3 regions of the Streptomyces sp. NPDC006476 genome follow, and region 2 is predicted to be linked to each of the others. Evidence: riboswitches for the same ligand, from Rfam matches in the RefSeq annotation. Region 2 holds a riboswitch; each other region holds the start of a gene.
What was found. A riboswitch is a leader RNA that binds a small molecule or an ion and turns the genes downstream of it on or off. The one in region 2 is predicted to bind cyclic di-AMP.

Region 1: linked by a shared signal. The riboswitch ahead of ABZZ74_RS25905 (transglycosylase family protein) and the one ahead of ABZZ74_RS07755 (NlpC/P60 family protein) in region 2 are both predicted to bind cyclic di-AMP.
Region 3: linked by a shared signal. The riboswitch ahead of ABZZ74_RS32755 (transglycosylase SLT domain-containing protein) and the one ahead of ABZZ74_RS07755 (NlpC/P60 family protein) in region 2 are both predicted to bind cyclic di-AMP.

Annotation. Positions count from the first base shown of each region.
Region 1 covers NZ_JBEXPK010000023.1:97,013-104,004, forward strand. The annotation lists gene ABZZ74_RS25885 (Ppx/GppA phosphatase family protein) at 1-335, opposite strand, end outside; gene ABZZ74_RS25890 (DUF501 domain-containing protein) at 332-862, opposite strand; gene ABZZ74_RS25895 (septum formation initiator family protein) at 887-1,363, opposite strand; gene eno (phosphopyruvate hydratase) at 1,508-2,794, opposite strand; gene ABZZ74_RS25905 (transglycosylase family protein) at 3,106-3,783, opposite strand; cyclic di-AMP (ydaO/yuaA leader) riboswitch at 3,787-3,957, opposite strand; gene ABZZ74_RS25910 (transglycosylase family protein) at 4,164-5,117, opposite strand; gene ABZZ74_RS25915 (cytochrome P450) at 5,307-6,578, opposite strand; gene ABZZ74_RS25920 (nucleoside triphosphate pyrophosphohydrolase) at 6,916-6,992, opposite strand, start outside.
Region 2 covers NZ_JBEXPK010000005.1:129,235-136,226, reverse strand. The annotation lists gene ABZZ74_RS07765 (M23 family metallopeptidase) at 1-251, shown strand, start outside; gene pcrA (DNA helicase PcrA) at 332-2,818, opposite strand; cyclic di-AMP (ydaO/yuaA leader) riboswitch at 3,059-3,230, shown strand; gene ABZZ74_RS07755 (NlpC/P60 family protein) at 3,238-4,392, shown strand; gene ABZZ74_RS07750 (tellurite resistance/C4-dicarboxylate transporter family protein) at 5,120-6,115, shown strand; gene ABZZ74_RS07745 (hypothetical protein) at 6,093-6,446, opposite strand; gene ABZZ74_RS07740 (NlpC/P60 family protein) at 6,861-6,992, shown strand, end outside.
Region 3 covers NZ_JBEXPK010000035.1:43,779-50,770, forward strand. The annotation lists gene fahA (fumarylacetoacetase) at 1-418, opposite strand, end outside; gene ABZZ74_RS32740 (ATP-grasp domain-containing protein) at 614-1,882, shown strand; gene ABZZ74_RS32745 (FAD-dependent oxidoreductase) at 1,949-3,148, shown strand; gene ABZZ74_RS32750 (HAD family hydrolase) at 3,347-4,150, shown strand; gene ABZZ74_RS32755 (transglycosylase SLT domain-containing protein) at 4,160-4,642, opposite strand; cyclic di-AMP (ydaO/yuaA leader) riboswitch at 4,648-4,836, opposite strand; gene ABZZ74_RS32760 (polyprenyl synthetase family protein) at 5,476-6,486, shown strand; gene ABZZ74_RS32765 (CHRD domain-containing protein) at 6,745-6,992, shown strand, end outside.

The sequences.
Region 1 (6,992 bases), on a different contig from region 2:
TCGCCGGAGATGACCTCGGGCTCCACGCCCAGGATGTCGAGGACCCCGCGCACGAACTCGTCCCGGTTCTTCGCGTCCCGCGAGGCGGAGGTGGCCACGAACCGCAGCCGCTCGGCGCCGTGCTCCTTGATCACGGCCGCGTACTCACGGCAGGCGGCGAAGGTCCGCTCCAGCGCCTCGGGCGCGAGCAGCCCGGTCCGGTCGACGCCCTGCCCGAGCCGCACGATGGTCATGCGCCGGTCCAGATCGACCAGCTCCCCGGTCCGGGGGTCCGCGTCGGCGACGAGCAGCCGGATGGAGTTCGTACCGCAGTCGACGGCGGCGACACGGGTCACTTCTCGTCCTCCTTCGCGGGAGTCACGCAGGTCCCCTTGGCCCACCACTGGGGCAGCAGGGCGATCGCCTCGTCGCCGAGCGGGTTCACACCCGGGCCGGCGGCCAGCGAGTGGGCCACCAGGACGTGCAGGCACTTCACCCGGTCCGGCATGCCGCCGGCGCTGGGGAAGTCGGTCAGCTCCTCGATCTCGTCCCGGCGGCGGACGTAGTCCTCGTGCGCGGCACGGTACGCGGCGGCCAGCTCGGGATCCGTCCCCAGCCGCTCCGTCATCTCCTTCATCACACCGTTCGCCTCCAACGTGCCGATGGCGGAGTTCGCCTTGGGGCACGTCAGGTAGTACAGGGTGGGGAAGGGGGTGCCGTCGGGAAGACGGGGCGCCGTCTCCACCACGTCCGGCTGCCCGCACGGGCACCGGTGGGCGATGGCGCGCAGGCCGCGCGGCGGACGCCCGAGCTGCTGCTTGAAGGCCTCGACGTCCGCGTCGGTGGGCTCGGTGCGCGGGGTGGTCGGCGGAGGCGTTTCCACTACGAACTTGTCTCTCTCGTCACGTCACTGGTCGGAGGCGTCGGACTTGTCGACCCCGTACCAGACATTGGCGTACCAGGGCCGGTCGGCGGCCCCGCGGTCGGCGCGGGACTGCTTGGCCGCGTCCGGGTCGATCACGACGTACCCCGTCTCGCCCGGCATCACATAGTGCAACCGCTGCCGGATCTGCTGCTGGGCGTACGCGTCGTCCTGCCAGCGCGCCTTGAGGTCGCGCAGCTGCTCGACCCGCTGTCGTTCCTGTTGCTGCTGCCGCTCCAGGTCGGAGATCTGGGCGCGCTGGGAGACGTACTGACGCATCGGGTAGGCCAGCGCCACGACCAGCGTGCACACCACGAGCGCGAGCAGGGCCGCACGGCCGGTGAGGCGGGAGCGGCGGGCCTGGCGCCGGGTCTGGGAACGGTAGACACGGGCCGCGGTCTGCTCGCCGAGCAGCCGCAGTCTGGTCGCGGTGGAGAACCGGTCCCGGTCCTTCACGGCCATGTTCCCCGCCTCCCGTCACACGTGCGTACGTCCCCGCACACGGTACGGGACCGGTACGGGGACGTACGTACGACTGGCTAAGGCTTGACCCCGTAAGGATCAGCCGTCGACGGTGCTCAGCCCTTGGCGCTCAGCCCTTGGTGCTCAGCCCTTGAAGCGCGGGAACGCGCTGCGGCCCGCGTACACCGCCGCGTCGTCGAGGATCTCCTCGATGCGCAGCAGCTGGTTGTACTTGGCGACGCGCTCGGAGCGGGCCGGGGCGCCGGTCTTGATCTGGCCGCAGTTGGTGGCGACGGCCAGGTCGGCGATGGTGACGTCCTCGGTCTCGCCGGAACGGTGCGACATCATGCACTTGAAGCCGTTGCGCTGGGCCAGCTCGACGGCGTCCAGGGTCTCGGTCAGCGATCCGATCTGGTTCACCTTCACGAGCAGGGCGTTCGCGGTGCCCTCCTCGATGCCGCGGGCGAGGCGCTCGGGGTTGGTGACGAACAGGTCGTCGCCGACGATCTGGACCTTGTCGCCGAGCTTGTCGGTGAGCACCTTCCAGCCGGCCCAGTCGTCCTCGAACAGCGGGTCCTCGATGGAGACCAGCGGGTAGGCGGCGACGAGCTCCTCGTAGTACTCGGTCATCTCGGCGGCCGAGCGGGACTTGCCCTCGAACTCGTACTTGCCGTCCTTGTAGAACTCGGACGCGGCGACGTCGAGCGCGAGCGCGATCTGCTCGCCCGGGACGTACCCGGCCTGCTTGATGGCCTCGAGGATGAGGTCGAGGGCGGCGCGGTTGGACTCGAGGTTCGGGGCGAAGCCGCCCTCGTCACCGAGGCCGGTGGCCAGGCCCTTGCCCTTCAGGACCTTCTTCAGGGTGTGGTAGACCTCGGCACCCCAGCGCAGCGCCTCGGAGAAGGACTCCGCGCCGATCGGGGCGATCATGAACTCCTGGATGTCCACGTTGGAGTCGGCGTGCGAGCCGCCGTTCAGGATGTTCATCATCGGCACCGGCAGCAGGTGCGCGTTCGGGCCGCCCAGGTAGCGGAAGAGCGGGAGGTCGCTGGCCTCGGAGGCGGCGTGGGCAACGGCGAGGGAGACGCCGAGGATGGCGTTGGCGCCGAGGGAGCCCTTGTTGTCGGTGGCGTCCAGGTCGAACATCGCCTGGTCGATCAGGCGCTGCTCGGTGGCGTCGTACCCGACCAGCTCCGGGCCGATCTGCTCGATGACGGCGAGGACGGCCTTCTCGACGCCCTTGCCCTGGTAGCGGTTGGGGTCACCGTCGCGGAGCTCGATGGCCTCGAAGGCGCCCGTGGAGGCGCCGGACGGGACGGCGGCACGACCCGTGCTGCCGTCGTCGAGGCCGACCTCGACCTCGACCGTGGGGTTGCCTCGGGAGTCCAGGATTTCCCGGGCTACGACGACGTCGATGGACGGCACGAGCATCTCCTTCTTCCATGTGACGCGGCTGTGCAGCGCCGCGGTGGCTCTGCGAGACGAGCCTAACCGCCCAAGGCCGATCGGCCACGCCGCCGACCACCCCTTGGGCAGAACCGAGAGTAAATTGTTTCTGAACGGAACAAAGAGGGTGGGGCGCTCCCGCGTGAAAACGGTGCGAGCACCCGCGCATGAAAAAGCCCCGCCCCGGTGCGTACGGGGGAACACGCACCGGAGCGGGGAGCCCGTGGGGACGGGGGAGGCCCTCACGCGTTCTCCACACTGGGGAACACGGCGGTCAGGGCCCTGTGGTTCAGCTCTTACTTCAGGTGCAGCTGCTGACCCGGGTAGATCAGGTTGGCGTCGGCGATGATGTCCTTGTTCAGCTCGAACAGCTTCTTCCAGCCGCCCTTGACGCCGTGCTTGGCGGCGATGGAGCTGAGGGTGTCACCCTTGACGACCTTGTACTCGCCGTCACCCTTCTTGACCTTCTTGCCGGTCGGGGTGGTGACGGTCTTCTGGCTCTTGTGGGTCTTGGCGGCCGGACGCTCGGAGGAGCGGGAGGCGGCCTGCGACTCGGTCGAGCGGTTGGTGGTGCCGCTGGAGGCGCTCGCGCCGTTGTAGGCGGCGCTGGACAGGCCCTTGCCGCAGACCGGCCAGGCGCCCTTGCCCTGGGAGGCGAGGACCTTCTCGGCGACGGCTATCTGCTGCGCCTTGCTGGCCTGGTTGGCCTGCGGGGCGTAGGCGGTGCCGCCGTACGCGGCCCAGGTGGAGGCGGAGAACTGCAGGCCGCCGTAGTAACCGTTGCCGGTGTTGATGGACCAGTTGCCGCCCGACTCGCACTGGGCGACCGCGTCCCACTCGGAGGCGGTGGCTGCGGAGGCGTTGCCGGCCGCCATCAGCGGAGCGGCAATGGCGACACCGGTGACACCGGCGAGCGCGGCGGCACGGGTGGCCTTGGACGGACGACGGTGCTTGCCCTTGCCGGAAAACAGCATGGTTGATCCCCTCACCGACGCCTGCGAGGTGAGCTGTCGGGTTCGGGCCGGTTGAGTTGCCCGGCCGCGTCCTCGCTTTCACGAGACGCGGCTCCACCCCAAGCCGCCACCGTCAACTGCCCGGTGGGGCACTTACCTTGGGTCCCCCGCTCCTGCCTACGGCGCTGTCAAGCGACGACTGTTCCCGTACGGCCACTGGCAGGATTCGGCGTTGCGGCCGCCGGGGCTCGGATTGCCGAGCGGTGAAGACCGTAGACACGGAATCGGCGGAATTTCAAAGACGATCAGGGCTTCTGAGACTCATCCCACACTTTCGCCAAACCGGACATTCAGCGCGAAGCATGACGTGAACTCCCGTCTTTTTCCGCCCCGTTCGCCCCTTATTCAACCGGAAGTTCGAGCGTCTGACCGGCGGAGACATGGTTCGGGTCGGCGCCGATGGCCTGCTTGTTCGCGCCGTAGAGCGCGCGCCATCCGCCGTCCAGGCCAAGGCTGTCGGCGATGGAGCCGAGGGTGTCGCCGGCGTGCACGGTGTACGTGCCGCCCTTGGCGCTCTCGGTGACGGCCTCCTCGGCGCTCGGGCCGCGGTGCCGTCCGGCGCCCGTGGCGGAGGCGACGGCGCCGGTGTCGACGAGGCTCCAAGAGCCCACCGCCTGCTGCTCATTGTCCGAGTCGTCGCTTTTCGACGGACCTGTCGACGGACTGTCGGCCGCCCGTGAATCCGAGGGAGACACGGAGGGCGAGGCCGAGTTGTCCGATTTGTTGGACTTGCCCGCCGAAGGGGAGGGAGAGCCGGTGGAGGCGGAGAGCGACGGCGAGCCGTCCGTCGAGGAGGAGTCACCCGCCGAGTCGCCCGAGGAGTTGGACAGACCGGTGGAACCGGACCCGCCCGAGGTGTCGGACGAACCGGATGAACCGGACGAACCGCCGGACACACCGGTGTCGATGTCCACCGAGGCCGAGTCCTCGGTCAGCCCGGAGGTCAGTCCACAGGTGTGGAAGGCGCCGACGCCCTCGGCGTCGAGGATCTTCTCGGCGACGGCTATCTGCTGGTTGCGGCTGGCGAGGTCGGGGCGCTCGGCGTAGTCGAGGCCGCCGTACTTGTCCCAGTCGTCCTGGGTCAGCTTCAGGCCGCCGTAGAAACCGCCGCTGTTCTCGCTCCAGGAGCCGCCGGTCTCGCAGTTCGCCACCTTGTCCCACGTGGTCCCGTCGGCCGCGTTCGCGCTCGCCGCACCGAGAAGCGGGATGGCGATGGCGGAGCCGGTCACGCCGGCCGCGACGAGCAGGGCCGGAGCCTGGCGGGGGCGACGGTGACGACCGTTCCCGGAGAGCATGTGGGGGCCTTTCGCGAGACAGTACTGACCACGGCGCGTGAAGCGTGGGCCAAACCCTGGCGCCGCTGTTGATCCGTGAACGTATCGTCAGACGATCACTTGTCACAAGTTAATGCCGCGTAGATCACGTGAAGATCACAGACTTGAGCGCGTGTCATGTTTGTCCGGCGTTTGTCCGGCGGTGTCTCCTCATCCGGCCGGGGTGAACTCCACCGGAAGCGTGCGCAGTCCGCGCATGATGAGCCCGCCCCGCCACCTCAACTCGGCCGGGTCGGCCCCGAGTTGCAGATCCGGCAGTCGAGTGAGCAGCGTGGCCAGCGCGGTCTGGCCCTCCAACCGGGCCAGCGGGGCGCCGAGACAGTAGTGGATGCCGTGGCCGTAGCCGAGGTGTTGGTTGTCACGCCGGGCGAGGTCGAGGGTGTCGGGGTCGGCGAACCGCTCCGGGTCCCGGTCCGCGGCGGCCAGGACGACGAGGACCGGGTCGCCGGCCGCGATGTGCTGTCCGCCGATGGTGAGGGGTTCGGTGGCGAACCGCCAGGTGGCCAGCTCCACCGGGCCGTCGTAGCGCAGGAGTTCCTCGACGGCGGTCGCGAGCAGGGCCTCTTCGCCGGCCGCGAGGGAGTTCTGGAGGGCTTGCCGCTGCTCGGGGTGGGTGAGCAGGGCGTAGGTGCCGTTGCCGATGAGGTTGACGGTGGTCTCGAACCCGGCGAACAGCAGGATGAACGCCATCGCCGCGGCCTCGTTCTCGGTGAGGTGCTCGCCGTGGTCGGAGGCGCGGATGAGTCCGGAGATGAGGTCCTCGCCGGGAGCGGGCTCGTCCGGGAGGGCCTGGCGCTTCTTGTGGATGAGCTCGGCGAGGTACCCCCGCATCTTCTTCACCGACCGCGCGACTCCGCCCCTCGGTCCGCCCCCGTGCCGGATCATCATGCCCGCCCAGTCCCGGAAGTCGTCCTGGTCCTCGCGCGGGACGCCGAGGAGGTCGCAGATCGCGTAGATGGGGAGCGGGAAGGCGAACTCGTGGATGAGGTCCGCTTCCCCCTTCCCCGCGAACCCGTCGATGAGACGGTCCGTCAACTCCTGCACCCGCGGGGCGAACTCGGCGACCCGGCGCGGGGTGAAGGCCTTGCTGACGAGCCGGCGCAGCCGGGTGTGGTCCGGCGGGTCGATGTTGAGCAGATGCGTCATCAGCTCCGCCTTCCGCTCCCCCGGGATCCCCGTCCTGCCCCTGGCGTGGGCGGGTTCGTCGTGGTGCGCGGGGTTCTTGGAGAGCCGGCTGTCGGCGAGCGTCTGCTTGGCGTCGGCGTACCGGGTGACCAGCCAGGCCTCGACTCCGCTGGGCAGCGTGGTCCGGTGAACGGGGGCGTGCTCACGCAGCCACGCGTAGGCGGGGTAGGGGTCGGTGGCGAACTCCCAGCTGAAGAGTTCCGGGACGGTGCTGTCGGGAGCGGGATGGCTGGTCACTCCTCGACGGTATCCGGCCTCCCGCACCCGTCCAGACCTCGGCGCCAGGACTATGGCGGGCGGGGTGTCGGGCGACGGCGGACCGCGGGGCCGGGAGGACAGGGGACCGCCGGGCCGGGACTACGGGGGGCCGGGGGGCCGGGACGACAGGGGGCCGCTGTGCCGGGACGACGGCGGATCCCTATGCCAGGACGACAGCGGACCTCCGAGCCGAGCGACAGCGGATCGCCGGGCCGGAACGACAGCGCACCGCCGGACCAGAACGACAGCGCACCGCCGGACCAGAACGACAGCAGACCGCCGGACCAGGACGACAGGCCCTCAGCGGACCGCAGTACTAGGAGGACAGCCCCTCAGTGGCGCGCACCGCGTCTCGGTACGCCCGCGCCGCGACCCGCAGCGCCGCTTCCGGGT
Region 2 (6,992 bases):
CGCAGTGGAACAGCGCCTACGGCAACATGTTGATCGTGACCGCGAAGGACGGCACGGAGACGTGGTACTGCCACCTCTCCAGCTACCGCGTCGCCTCCGGTACGACGGTGAAGGCCGGCCAGCCGATCGCGTACTCCGGGAACTCGGGCAACTCGACCGGCCCGCACCTGCACTTCGAGGTGCGTCCGGGCGGCGGCGCGCCGATAGACCCCCTGCCGTGGCTGCGCAGCCACGGACTTGACCCGACGTAGGCCGCCCAACTCTCCCCGTGAGCCCCCGCCCTTGGGGTGAATTCAATCAGGGTGAATTCAAGGGGTCGGGGGCTCAGTCCTCACAGCTTTTCGACCGGCGCGTACCTCAGCAGCAGCCGCTTCGGCTTGGCGTCGCCGAAGTCGATCGTCGCCTCCGCGTTGCCGCCCGTGCCCTTCACGGCCACGACCGTGCCGAGCCCGAACTGGTCGTGGGTGACCCGGTCGCCGACCGCCAGCGACACCACCGGCTTCTCGGAGGTCCGGCTGGTGGCGAACCCGGGCACCCCCGACGCCGACGAGCGCGAGCGGGAGGACGACAGGGAGGCCGCGACGCCGGACGCCGGTCCCGAGGAGACGGGAGACGTGGCGCCCGTCCGCTTCCAGTCCACGTGCTGCGCCGGGATCTCCTCCAGGAAGCGGGAGGGCGGGTTGTACGACGGCTGCCCCCAGGCGCTGCGCAGCGCGGAGCGGGTCAGATACAGCCGTTCACGCGCGCGCGTGATGCCGACGTACGCGAGCCGCCGCTCCTCCTCCAGCTCCTTGGTCTGGCCGAGGGCGCGCATGTGCGGGAAGACGCCGTCCTCCATGCCGGTGAGGAAGACCACCGGGAACTCCAGGCCCTTGGCGGTGTGCAGGGTCATCAGGGTGATGACCCCGGAGCCGTCCTCCTCCTCGTCGGGGATCTGGTCGGAGTCGGCGACCAGCGCGACCCGCTCCAGGAAGTCGGCGAGCCCCGGGGACTCCTCGCCCTCACCGGACTCCTGCTCGAACTCCAGGGCCACGGCCGCGAGTTCCTGGAGGTTCTCGATACGGGTCTCGTCCTGCGGGTCGGTGGAAGCCTGCAACTCGGCGAGGTAGCCGGTGCGTTCGAGCACCGCCTCCAGGACGGTCGCCGGGCCCGCGCCGGACTCGACGATCGTACGGAGGTCCTCCATCAGCGTGTTGAACTTCTTGACCGCGTTGGCGGAGCGCGCGGCCATGCCGTACGCCTCGTCGACACGGCGCAGCGCCTGCGGGAAGCTGATCTTCTCCCGCTGCGAGAGGGCGTCGATCATCGCCTCGGCGCGCTCGCCGATGCCGCGCTTGGGGACGTTCAGGATGCGGCGCAACGGCACCGAGTCCTCGGGGTTGGCCAACACGCGCAGATAGGCCAGGACGTCCCGGACCTCCTTGCGCTCGTAGAAGCGGACGCCCCCGACGACCTTGTAGGGCAGGCCGACACGGATGAAGACCTCTTCGAAGACACGGGACTGGGCGTTCGTCCGGTAGAAGACGGCGACGTCCCCGGCCTTCGCGTCACCCGCGTCGGTGAGACGGTCTATCTCGTCGGCGACGAACTGGGCCTCGTCGTGCTCGGTGTCGGCGACATAGCCCGTGATGCGCGCGCCCGCGCCGGCGTTGGTCCACAGGTTCTTGGGGCGGCGGGACTCGTTGCGCTCGATGACCGCGTTGGCCGCGGACAGGATCGTCTGGGTGGAGCGGTAGTTCTGCTCCAACAGGATCGTCGTCGCGTCCGGGTAGTCCTCCTCGAACTGGAGGATGTTGCGGATCGTCGCCCCGCGGAAGGCGTAGATCGACTGGTCCGCGTCACCCACCACGCACAACTCGGCGGGCGGGACGTCGTACTCGTTCGGCGGGACGTCGACGGGGTGCTCGCTCGTCCCCACCAGCTCGCGCACGAGCGCGTACTGGGCGTGGTTGGTGTCCTGGTACTCGTCGACCAGGACGTGCCGGAAACGGCGGCGGTAGTGCTCGGCGACGTCCGGGAAGGCGCGGAGCAGGTTGACCGTCGTCATGATCAGGTCGTCGAAGTCGAGGGCGTTCGCCTCGCGCAGCCGTGACTGGTAGAGGGCGTAGGCCTGGGCGAGGGTCTTCTCGAAGCCGTCGGTGGCCTGGGCGGCGAAGTCCTCCTCGTCGATCAGCTCGTTCTTCAGGTTGGAGATCTTGGCGCTGAAGGATTTCGGCGGGTAGCGCTTGGGGTCGAGGTCCAGGTCGCGGCAGACCAGGGCCATCAGGCGCTTGGAGTCGGCGGCGTCGTAGATCGAGAAGGACGAGGTGAAGCCGAGCTTCTTGCTCTCCCTGCGCAGGATGCGCACGCACGCGCTGTGGAAGGTCATCACCCACATCGCGTTCGCGCGCGGGCCGACGAGCTGCTCGACCCGCTCCTTCATCTCACCGGCGGCCTTGTTGGTGAAGGTGATCGCCAGGACCTGGCCCGGGTGCACGTTCCGCTCGGCCAGGAGGTAGGCGATGCGGTGGGTGAGGACACGGGTCTTGCCGGAGCCGGCACCGGCCACGATGAGCAGGGGGGCGCCATGGTGCACGACGGCCGCGCGCTGGTTCTCGTTCAGCCCGTCCAGCAGCGCCGCCGGGTCGATCGCCGGGCGGGGGGCGCCGTCGCGGTAATAGGCGTCCCGGTCCGGCGGCACGTCGAACTTCCCGCCGAACAGATCGTCCGGAACGGGCTCCGGTACGTGATCGTCCTCGGGCGGCGGCGGGGGTTCGTCCGCGGGCCCGCGAGGGGCTTGGAGGTCCGCCAGGAAGCTGTCGTCAAAGAGGCTGCTCATCGCTCTCCGAGTCTAGGGCGCCCCACTGACAGCCCGCCGCCGCCCTGAGAACATCGCCCGATCCGATACCTCGCACACGCTCCGTGGCGCGCCATCACCGCACGTGGCCGGGCGGGCGGGGCTGATCAAAGGTCACGGAAATGTATCGGACAAATCGAACATCAACCTTCACACGGACCACACGAGTTGGCTACCGTTCGGACGGGCCGTACGACCCCCACCGGCGAACCTCGCCGGGCCGTGCGGCCTCCGCCGAGTCCGGGGCGCCGCCGCGCAGCCGGAGCCGGGGACCCACGAGGACCTTGGGGTGAATCGGCCGGCCCCCTCCCGGGGACCGGGCCGTAGGGCAACCCTTCCGAACCACCCGCCCGAACCCGACAGCTAACCCGGTAGGCGGACGATGGAAGGAGTCGCCGGTCTTGGCGTCGCACCGCAAGACGCGTCCCGCCGTTACGCGCGTAGCAGGCATACGCACCCCCGCTCTCGCCACGGCCGCCCTCACCTCCGTGGCCCTGCTCTCCCAGTCGGCCAACGCCGCCCCCTCGGCCGACGGCAGCCCCAGCCTCGAGGAAGTCGAGAAGAAGGTCGACGACCTGTACCGCCAGGCGGAGTCGGCCACCGAGAAGTACAACGCGGCCAAGGAGAAGACCACCAAGCAGCGCAGACGGGTCGACTCCCTGCTCAACGACGTCGCCAAGCGCGCCCAGAAGCTCAACGAGGAGCGCGACAGGCTCGGCTCCTTCGCCGCCGCGCAGTACCGGACGGGTGCCGCCGCGCCCGACACGGCGACCTTCCTGCTCGCCGACTCCCCGCAGGACTACTTCGACCAGACGCAGCTGATGGGCCGGCTGACCGCCCGCCAGAAGAGCGCGGTCGACGACTACTTCACCGAGCAGTCCGCGACGATGAAGAAGCGCGAGGAGGCCTCCCGGAGCCTCGAGACGCTCAGCACGTCGCAGAGCGATCTGCAGACCGCCAAGGCCACGGTCCAGAAGAAGCTCTCCGACGCGCGCGAGCTGCTGTCGAAGCTGACGGCCGAGGAGAAGGCGCGGCTCGCGGCGATCGAGAAGAAGCAGCAGGAGGAGGCCGCGCGCAAGGCCGCGGAGCTGGCCCAGCAGCAGGCGGCGGCGCGGAAGGCCCAGGAGGGGACCACGTCCCAGGGCGGCACCTCCTCCTCGGACACCGGCACCACGGACTCCACGGACTCCTCCTACGCCGCCAAGGCCGCGAAGGCGCTCGCGTTCGCCCGCGCGCAGATCGGCAAGCCGTACGTCTGGGGCGCCACCGGTCCCGGCTCCTACGACTGCTCCGGCCTCACCCAGGCCGCCTGGAAGGCCGCGGGCGTGGACCTCCCGCGCACCACCTACGACCAGGTGAACGCGGGCACCACCGTCTCCCTCGCCGACGCCCAGCCCGGCGACCTGATCTTCTTCTACGACGACATCAGCCACGTCGGCGTCTACATCGGCAACGGCATGATGATCCACGCCCCCAAGCCGGGCGCGTACGTCCGCGAGGAGTCCATCTACTACGCCGGCGAATCAATCATCCACAGCGTGGTACGCCCGGCGTGAGGCGCCGGGCCGGGGCGCGCGGACGGTCTCGTGCGCCCCGTATGAGGCCGCCGGGCGCGCGACGCACTCGGCACACCACCCGGCGATGAGATGCGCGGCGCGCGACGGTCTCAGAGCGCCCGCCGACCCAGCGCGCGACAGGCGTGCGAAGCCGCTTCACGCGCCGCCGCACGACCGTGGGATGCGGGGCCCGCAAACACCTCCGCGCGGCCCCCAAACGTGCTGCAGCATGCGGCATCGCTTCCGCGCCACCGGCGGAGGGACGTGGGCACGCGACGGTCTCAGAGCGCCCGCCGACCCAGCGCGCGACAGGCGTGCGAAGCCGCTTCACGCGCCGCCGCACGACCGTGGGGCGCGGGGCCCGCAAACACCTCCGCGCGGCCCCCAAACGTGCTGCAGCATGCGGCATCGCTTCCGCGCCACCCGGCGGTGGGATGCGCGGCACGCGACGGCCTCTGAGCGCCCGCCGACCCAGCGCGCGACAGGCGTGCGAAGCCGCTTCGGGCGCCACCGGCCGTGGGGTGCGGGGCGCGCAAGCGGCTGGGGGCGGTCGGCTGCGGTTGCGGTAGGCGTGGGGCGTTGTTTGTGTGCCGTCGTGCACAGCCGCACTTCGGCGCGTAGGTGTCGGTCCGCGCCCATCCACCGCTCCGCGCGCCCGCGCGTATTTCCTTCCGACCGCGCGCGTGCCCTTCTCGGACGCCGGGCCGGGCTCCCTACCATCGGCCGCATGCCCGGCAGCCGCAGCCCCGTGCCCGACCGCTCCGCTCTCCTCGTCTGGTGGGCGCAGCGGCCGCCCGCGGCCGGGGCCGCCGTCATGGCGACCGGGATCCTGTCGGTCGGGCTTCAGCTGACGGGACACGAGACGGTGTCGCGGATCGCCCTCGTGCTGACCTGCGGGGGCTGGCTGGACCTGGCGGCGGACTTCGCCGCGCGGCTGCTGTGGGACCGGGAGAGTTGGCTGGCGGAGGCCAGGACGCCCGGGTCGCTCGCCGCCGTCGCGGCGACCGCCGTGCTCGGCACCCGCTTCTCGCTCCTGGGATGGCAGACCCTCGCGGAGGCTCTGCTCGCGCTGGCGGCCGTGCTGTGGCCGGTGCTGCTCGTGGACGTCGTACGGCACTGGCGGCGGCGCATGCCCGGCGCGGTGTTCCTGTGCTGCGTGGCCACCCAGGGGCTCGCCGTGCTCGGCGCCGTGCTCGCGGCCGCGGAGTCGACGGCGTGGCTCGCGCACACCGCGCTCGTGCTGTTCTGGCTCGGGCTCGTCCTCTACGGTCTCGCCTTCGCCCGGTTCGACCTGCGGCAGGTCGTGGAGGGCGCCGGCGATCAGTGGGTCGCGGGTGGCGCGCTCTCCATCTCGGCGCTGGCCGGCGCGAGACTCGTGGCCGCGGACAGCGCGTCCCTGTATCTGTGGAGCGGCGACGACCGCGGTGTCCTGCGCTCCGTCACCTTCGCGCTGCTCGCGCTGGACGCGGCCTGGTACGCCGTACTGCTCGTCGCAGAGGTGCTGCGGCCGCGGCCCGCCTACGACGTGCGCCGCTGGGCGACCGTGTTCCCGATGGGGATGACGGCGACGGCCGTCCTGTCGGTCGCCGCCGCCCTGCACGTGCCGTGGCTCACGGGGCCGGGACAGGTGTTGCTGTGGATCGCGGTGGCCGCGTGCCTGGCGGTCGCCGCTCAGGCTCTCGCGGCCGCCCTCGCAGGCCTCAGGTCCACAGCACCGCGATGAAGATGTTCACCGTGGTAAGGGCGCCGACCAGCCCGAACAGGCTCTTGTCCACCTTCTCCTCGTCCCGCTTCACATAGACCAGGCCGAGGATCACGACCAGCAGCGCCAGCTTGATGCCAATCTTGATGTTGTTGACGTGATGGTCGTCGGCCTGGTTGAGCCCGACCAGGATCGCGCCGGTGACCAGCATCGTCAGCGCGCCGTGCAGCATCCCCGGGACGAAGCGGGCCTCACCGCGGCCCATCGCCTTCAGCTGGGTGAGGAAGCCACCGAGGAGCGCGGCGATGCCGACGATGTGCAGGCCGACGAAGAGGTGGATGAGTACGTCCATGAGGCCGGAGCTTAAACAGGGGCGCATGGGGCGTCCGACACCGGCCCGCCTCCCCTGACCCGATCCTGCATATATGCGGCCCATAGCACCATGCCGCCCACAGGTGTCCCGAAACCGTCACTTCGGTCAGCGTCCTGCGCGAAGTCGACGGTCCCGGATCGCCGTCACGGTCGTATCCGGTCACCCGCCGGTCCGCTCGCGGCAGTTCCGCACAAGGCGTTACCCCGCCGACACCATCAGGTTTAGCGTCCTCCCCCAGGTGACCGGCTCCCCACCGCCGCCCGGGCCAGGGGCGGCAGTCGGCCACCACCGCCGAGAAGGTCCGGCGGCGGGCCGTTCCCCCTGTGCGGGCCGTCGCCGGACGCGTAAGCCGCCTCGGTACGGGGCGGTCGTACGAAAGGACGTGCAGTCCACGTGGCAGCGCACCGCAAGCCCAGTCGGCGTTCGCTCGGCGGCAACACGGCCCGTACCGCGTTCACCATCGCCCTCGCGGGCGCGGCCACCGCCACGGCCTTCGACGGGACCGGACACGCCGAGCCGAAGCTG
Region 3 (6,992 bases), on a different contig from region 2:
GCGAGTCCGCCGCGTCGGGGCGGAAGATCTGCCCGACGTTCCGCGCGTGGTTCTCGGAGGCGTAGAAGTCGACGTAGTCCGCGACCTCGAAGGGGAGGTGCAGGGTCACCGAGGACAGAGGGTGCAGGAAGTCCGCGATCGCCTCCTGATGCGCCGGCACGGTCACCCACGCCGTCAGCGCGCGCCGCACGTCCGACCAGGCGGTGCGACCCGCGGCGAGCAGAGGGTTCAGCGAGGGCTGCGCCAGGAGCGACACGTACGGCGAGCCGAGCGCCCGGGCCGCCCCGCCCGCGTCCAGGACGTGGTCGCCGAGCCGGACGCCGACACCTCGCCGGGCAGAACCGGCGGGCGAGAACACGCCGTACGGAAGGTTGTGCGGACCGAAGGGATCGCCTTCGGGAACATCGAAGGGGGGCATGGGGTGCTGCCTCACTCTCGTGCGTTTCTGCTGGCCGTGCCACACGTTACGGCCGGGGCCGCCTTCTTGGGCAGTGTCTAAAGAGTTTGCAATGTCCGAATTGGCCTTGTCGGAGCAGGCAATTCCGGCTTAGCGTCCTTTGGGGGACACGGACGGGGTGGGTCCGGTCCGTAGGGGGGACACGTGGGGGGACCCGTGGCCAGGAGCACGAGCAGTGTGCCGTTCCAGGCGGACCGTGACGTGCCGGGCCTGATCGTCAAGTTCGGCGACTATCCCTTGCACCACGGCGGCGTGGGTGCGATCCGCAGTCTGGGCCGGCTGGGCATCCCCATGTACGCGATCACCGAGGACGCCTACACGCCCGCCGCATCCTCCCGCTATCTCAAGCGGGCCTTCGTCTGGCCGACCACCGGCACGGAGGACCCCGGCCACCTGGTGGAGGGCCTGCTGCGCGTCGGGCGGCGCATCGGCCGCCCCACCGTCCTCCTGCCCACCGACGAGGAGGCCGCCGTCCTGATCGCCGAGCACCAGGGCGACCTCGCGGGCCGTTTCCTCTTCCCGCGTGTGGAGCCCGCCCTGCCGCGCCGCCTGGCGAGCAAGCAGGGCTTGCACGAACTGTGCGTGGAGCACGGCATCCCCAGCCCGACGGCCGCGTTCCCGCGGTCGTACGACGACATCGTGGCCTTCGCCGAGAAGGCCCGCTTCCCGGTGGTGGCCAAGAACCGCGAGGCGTTCCTGCGGCGCAGGCGGCCCGCGGTGAACGGCACGACACGCATCGGCACCCGCGAGGGCCTGCTGCGGCTGGCCCGCGACTGGGGCGAGCGGCCCGGGGTGATCCTCCAGGAGTACCTGCCCAGGGAGGACGCCGAGGACTGGATCGTGCACGCCTACTTCGACCAGGACTCCACCCCGCTCGCCATGTTCACCGGCGTGAAGGTGCGCTCCTGGCCCCCGCACGCCGGAATGACGGCGAACGCGTACGTCGTCGACAACCCGGAACTCGCCGACCTCGCCGCGCGTTTCATCAAGCAGATCGGCTTCACCGGCATCATCGACCTCGACCTGCGCTTCGACCGGCGCGACGGCCGGTACAAGCTGCTCGACTTCAACCCGCGCGTGGGCGCCCAGTTCCGGCTCTTCGAGAACGAGTCGGGGGTGGACGTCGTCCGCGCCATGCATCTGGACCTGACCGGCCGCACCGTCCCGGAGGGGGAACAGCGAGCCGGTCACCGGTACATCGTGGAGAACATCGACCTGCCCGCCCTGCTCGCCTACCGCCGCAGCGGCTACACGACGCCGCACGCGCCGGCCCGTGCGAGCGGGACGGAACTGGCCTGGCTCGCGGGTGACGACCCGCTGCCGTTCCTCACGATGCTCGCGCGCTTCGTGCGGCCGGGCGCGAAGCACCTGTATCAGCTGTGGCGGACCAACCGCCGCGGCGGCACCACCAGTTCGGGGGGCTAGCCGACCGTCAGCCGTCCGAGCCGAACCACACGAAGTGGCGAATTCAGCGTCCTGGGGAGGGACTTCGTGATTCAACCGGTTGCGATCATCGGCGCCGGGCCGTTCGGCCTGTCCACCGCCGCCCATCTGCGCGCACGCGGCATCCCGGTCCGCGTCTTCGGCGAGCCCATGGTCAGCTGGCGCGACCACATGCCCGCCGGGATGCTCCTGAAGTCGACGCCCGTGGCCTCCAGCCTCGACGCGCCGCAGCAGGGGCACACTCTCGCCGACTACTGCGACGCCGCCGGCATCAAGCGGCTGGTGACGGACGAGGACATCATCCCGGTCGAGACCTTCATCGCCTACGGCGAGTGGTTCCAGCAGAAGCTGGTGCCCGAGCTGGAGCGGGTGCGGGTGGTCTCGGTCGACCGGGGGAGCGGCGGCGGCTTCGAACTGAAGCTGGACTCCGGCGAGTTGTTCACCGCCCGCGCGGTCGTCGTGGCGACCGGCCTGCACGGCCTCGCCCACCTGCCCGCGGAACTGGCCGCGGCGCCGGACGGCCCCGCCCCCACGGGCCCGGTCTCCCACAGCTCACAGCACCACGACCTCACGCGCTACGCCGGCAAGGACCTGATCGTGGTCGGCGCCGGCCAGTCCGCGCTGGAGACGGCGGTGCTGGCGGCGGAGGCGGGCGCGCAGGTGAGGGTGGTCTCCCGGGGCCGCGGCAAGGTCGCCTTCGGGGCACCGCCCTGGAACCAGCCCAGGCTGCGCCCCGAGTCGCCCTTCGGCCGTGCCTGGTCGCTGTGGGCACTGAGCTACTACCCGCACCCGTACCGCCGTCTCCCGGCCGGGGCGCGCCACTATCTCGTCCGCCGGGTCCTCGGCCCGCTCGGCGCCTGGTGGCTGCGCGACCGCTTCGAGGGCAAGGTGCAGGTCACCGAGGTCGACAGGATCGTAGGAACCGACGCGGACGGTGGCAGCCCGACGCTCACGGTGCGCACCTTCGGCGGTCAGACCGAGAAGCTGGCGGCGGACCACGTCATCGCGGCGACCGGCTACCGCGTGGACATCGCGGCGATGGACTTCCTCGGGCCCGAGCTGCGCACCCGTGTCGCCGTCAGCCGTGGCGCGCCCCGGCTGGGCGCCGGGTACGTGTCCTCGGTCCCCGGCCTGTACTTCACCGGTCTGCCGGCCGCGGCCTCGTACGGACCGGTGATGCGGTTCGTCTGCGGCACGGGGTTCGCCTCCCCGAGGCTGGCGAGGCACCTGGCGGCGGCACACGGCTGAACCGCCCACCGCCGACCGGCGAGGAGCGCGTCCGCCCGGCGCGAGGCGCTCCTCGCGAGCTCCCCGACACCCGCCGGTGACAAGGGAGTTGAGCGACACCTGCCGGAGATACGGGAGTTGACGGAGGGGCGGGGGAGAACGGGCCGGTCGACCGGTTCGCGATGAGTCGGTGGGACGTGCGGTCCGTATTCTCTGATCATGGCCGCACCCACCGCATATGGACTCATCGCCACCGACCTGGACGGCACACTGCTCCGAGGTGACGACACCCTCTCCGACCGGTCTCTCGCCGCCCTCGCGCGCGTGGCCGGCGCCGGTGTCCGGCACCTCGTGGTGACCGGCCGGCCGGCTCCCAGAGTGCGGCCGCTCCTCGACGACCTGGGCGGTCGGGGGCTCGCGGTGTGCGGACAGGGCGCGCAGGTGTACGACCACCGCGCGGACCGTCTGCTGTGGTCCGTCACGCTGGACCGGGAGCTGGCCGAGACGGCCCTCGGCAAGATCGAGGCCGAGGTGGGACAGGTGTACGCGGCCGTCGACCAGGACGGCGTCGACGGCCTCACGCTCATCGAACCCGGGTACCTCATGCCGCACCCCACCCTGCCCGCCGTACGGGTCGGCCGGCGCGACGACCTGTGGTGCGAGCCCATCAGCAAGGTGCTGCTGCGCCATCCCGAGCTGTCCGACGACGAGTTGGCGGCGACGGCGCGCTCGGTGGTCGGCTCGCTGGCCACCGTCACCATGTCGGGGCCCGGGACCGTCGAACTCCAACCGTGCGGCATCACCAAGGCCACCGGGCTCGCGCTGGCCGCCGAACACCTGGGGCTCGGCCCGCGGCAGACCATCGCCTTCGGCGACATGCCCAACGACATCCCGATGTTCGACTGGGCCGCCCACGGCGTCGCGATGGCCAACGCCCATCCCGAACTCAAGGCGGTGGCCGACGAGATCACCCTGTCGAACGAGGACGACGGCATCGCCGTCGTCCTCGAGAGACTGTTCTGACCGGTCGGCTCAGTAGGCGCCGTACACGTTGTCGATCGAACCGTAGCGCGCGGCCGCGTAGTTGCAGGCGGCGGTGATGTTGGCGACCGGGTCGTAGGGGTCCCACGAGGTGCCGGACACGTGGTAGGCGGTGAAGGTCGGGTCGATGACCTGCAGCAGACCCTTGGACGGGGTGCCGGCGAGCGCGTTGGAGTCCCAGTTGTTGATCGCGTACGGGTTGCCCGAGGACTCGCGGATCACGTTGCGGTAGATGCCGTTGTAGGTGCCGGGGATCCCGTGCTGCGCCATGACCTGGAGGGAGGCCCGGATCCAGCCGTCGAGGTTGTTGGCGTAGCCCAGCGAGGTGGCGGTGGCCACGGTGGGGGTGGCGGCGGAGGCGCTGGTCGCGCCCACGATCGGCAGGGCGAGGACGGCGGCACCCGTGCCGATGACGGCGAGCTTGCGGACGATGCGGGAGCTTCTGGTACGGCGGTGCTGAGCGGCAGCGGACATGACGAGGTTCCTCTCCGTCGCCTGCGAGGTGAGCTGTCGGGTTCGGGCGGGAGATGCCCGGCCGCACCGCCGTACGGCGACACGACTTCACCCCGAGCCGGACCGGATGTCCTGGGACGTCCGAATCGGCGAACTACCTGGTTCCCCCGCTCCTGCCGTGCGTTCTCGGTTGGTGGAACGGGCGGCGGCAGGATTAGGCGTCCGCCCGACAGGCCGGGAACGTATGCGAGAGCACATGTCCGGAACAAGTCCCGAATTCACACATCACCCCTGTTGACCTTGGTCTGAGGCATATGGGGTGCTTGATCCTTTGCGGTTGCCAAGCCTCAACTCGGGCGCAGGAAAAGGCGGATCGGGAGAAATGCACCGGAATGCGGATCATGCTCAGGCGTGAGCCAAGTCACTGGTTTAGACAAGAGAGGCAAAACGGGCAATGCCCTCAACTCATAGTCAAACGGCCGCCCGTGGGGCAGAGGTGGCACTCGCCCGTTCCGCCATTGGTGAGCGTGTCGGCGGACAGGGGTATCGGGATGGTCTGACTGCCGAGGAATGCGTGGTCGTCACCGGGGAAAGGTTGACTGCCGGGCTCGGCGTCGGCTTCTGTTCGGGACACGCGCCGCCGCTCCTCTTCACGTCGGGCGCGTGAGTCGGTAAAAATCGGTTCATATCAGTTGATCAAATACATACCGGTCGTGATCCGATACCGCCCGGCCTGGACGGGTGGGCGGCATCGGTGATCGAAAGGTGACCGGATACGCTGACTTGAGTGATGGCAGCGACGTATCGACAAACCGCGTAACCGCCAGTAGACACCAGCAGACAGGAGACCCCTCGTGACCGTCGTCGGGCCGTTCGGGCTGAGCGTGCGGGACCAGGCTCTGGAAGCCGATGTCCAGGCCGGATTGGCGGCCGTCGAGGAGGGACTGCTCGAAGCCACCAAGAGTGAGGTCCCCTTCATCACGGAGGCCGCCCAGCACCTGGTGCGGGCGGGTGGAAAGCGCTTCAGGCCGCTGCTCGTGATGCTCGCCGCCCAGTTCGGCGACCCGTACGCGCCCGGAGTCGTGCCGTCCGCCGTGGTCGTGGAGCTGACCCACCTCGCCACGCTGTACCACGACGACGTCATGGACGAGGCGGCGGTGCGCCGCGGGGTCGACAGCGCGAACACCCGCTGGGGCAACTCGGTGGCGGTACTGACCGGCGACTTCCTCTTCGCGCGTGCCTCGCACATCCTGGCCGACCTCGGTCCGGAGGCCGTGCGGGTGCAGGCTGAGGCGTTCGAGCGACTGGTCACCGGACAGATCCTGGAGACCGCGGGACCACAGGACGGACGCGACCCGGTCGACCACTACCTGGACGTGCTCGGCGGCAAGACAGGGTCGCTGGTGGCCGTGTCCTGCCGGTTCGGCGCGATGATGTCGGGCGCCGACGAGACGGTCGTGGACGTGCTCACCCAGTACGGGGAGCGGCTCGGGGTCGCCTTCCAGCTCGCCGACGACGTCCTGGACATCGCGTCCGACTCGCACGAGTCGGGGAAGACGCCGGGGACGGACCTGCGCGAGGGCATCCCGACCCTGCCGGTGCTGCGGCTGCGCGAGCGGGCTGCGCGCCTCGGGCTGGCCGAGGACATCGCCCTGTGCGAGCTGCTCGACTCCGACCTCACCGACGACGAGCGGCACGCGGAGGCGCTGGCCGGGCTGCGGGCGCATCCCGCCCTGGAGCAGGCGCGGCGCGACACCGTGCGCTACGCGGAGGAGGCGCGCTCGGCGCTGGCGCCGCTGAGGGAGTGCGACGCGAAGCTGGCGCTGATGGAGATGTGCGACGCGGTGGTGCACCGCGCGGGCTGATCTGCCCACGCCCCCTCACCAGAGGGAATGCCCCTTTGGACGCGGCAGGGGACTCGTCCCCTGCACCGCCGTCGGCCCGGAAGGGCCTCGTTCCCCGGATGCCGTACGGGCTACAACGGACGGGCTGAGCCAGCCCTTCCCGGTGATGTGATGCGCATCACATCCTTGGACTGAGTCCAGTCTCAGATCGCTTCCGTACTCATACCCAGCAGGCCGACGCAGGGGGTGTCGGCCGGTCTACGGGGAGAAAACTGCATCATGGGCAAGAACACGACGTTCTCGAAGCGCCGTAAGAGCCTCATCGTCACCGCCCTCGCGGTGGCCGCCGCCGGCGGTGTCGCCGCCGCCACGATTCCCGCCTCCGCCACCACGGGCACCCGCGCCGACCACGCGGGTTCCACCGCGACCCTGCTCGCCACCAGCCTGCGCGGCGCCAACGAGGTGCCGGTGCAGGGCGGCCCGGCCGTGGGGGACAAGGACGGCGCCGCGCTGGAGTTCATCAAGGT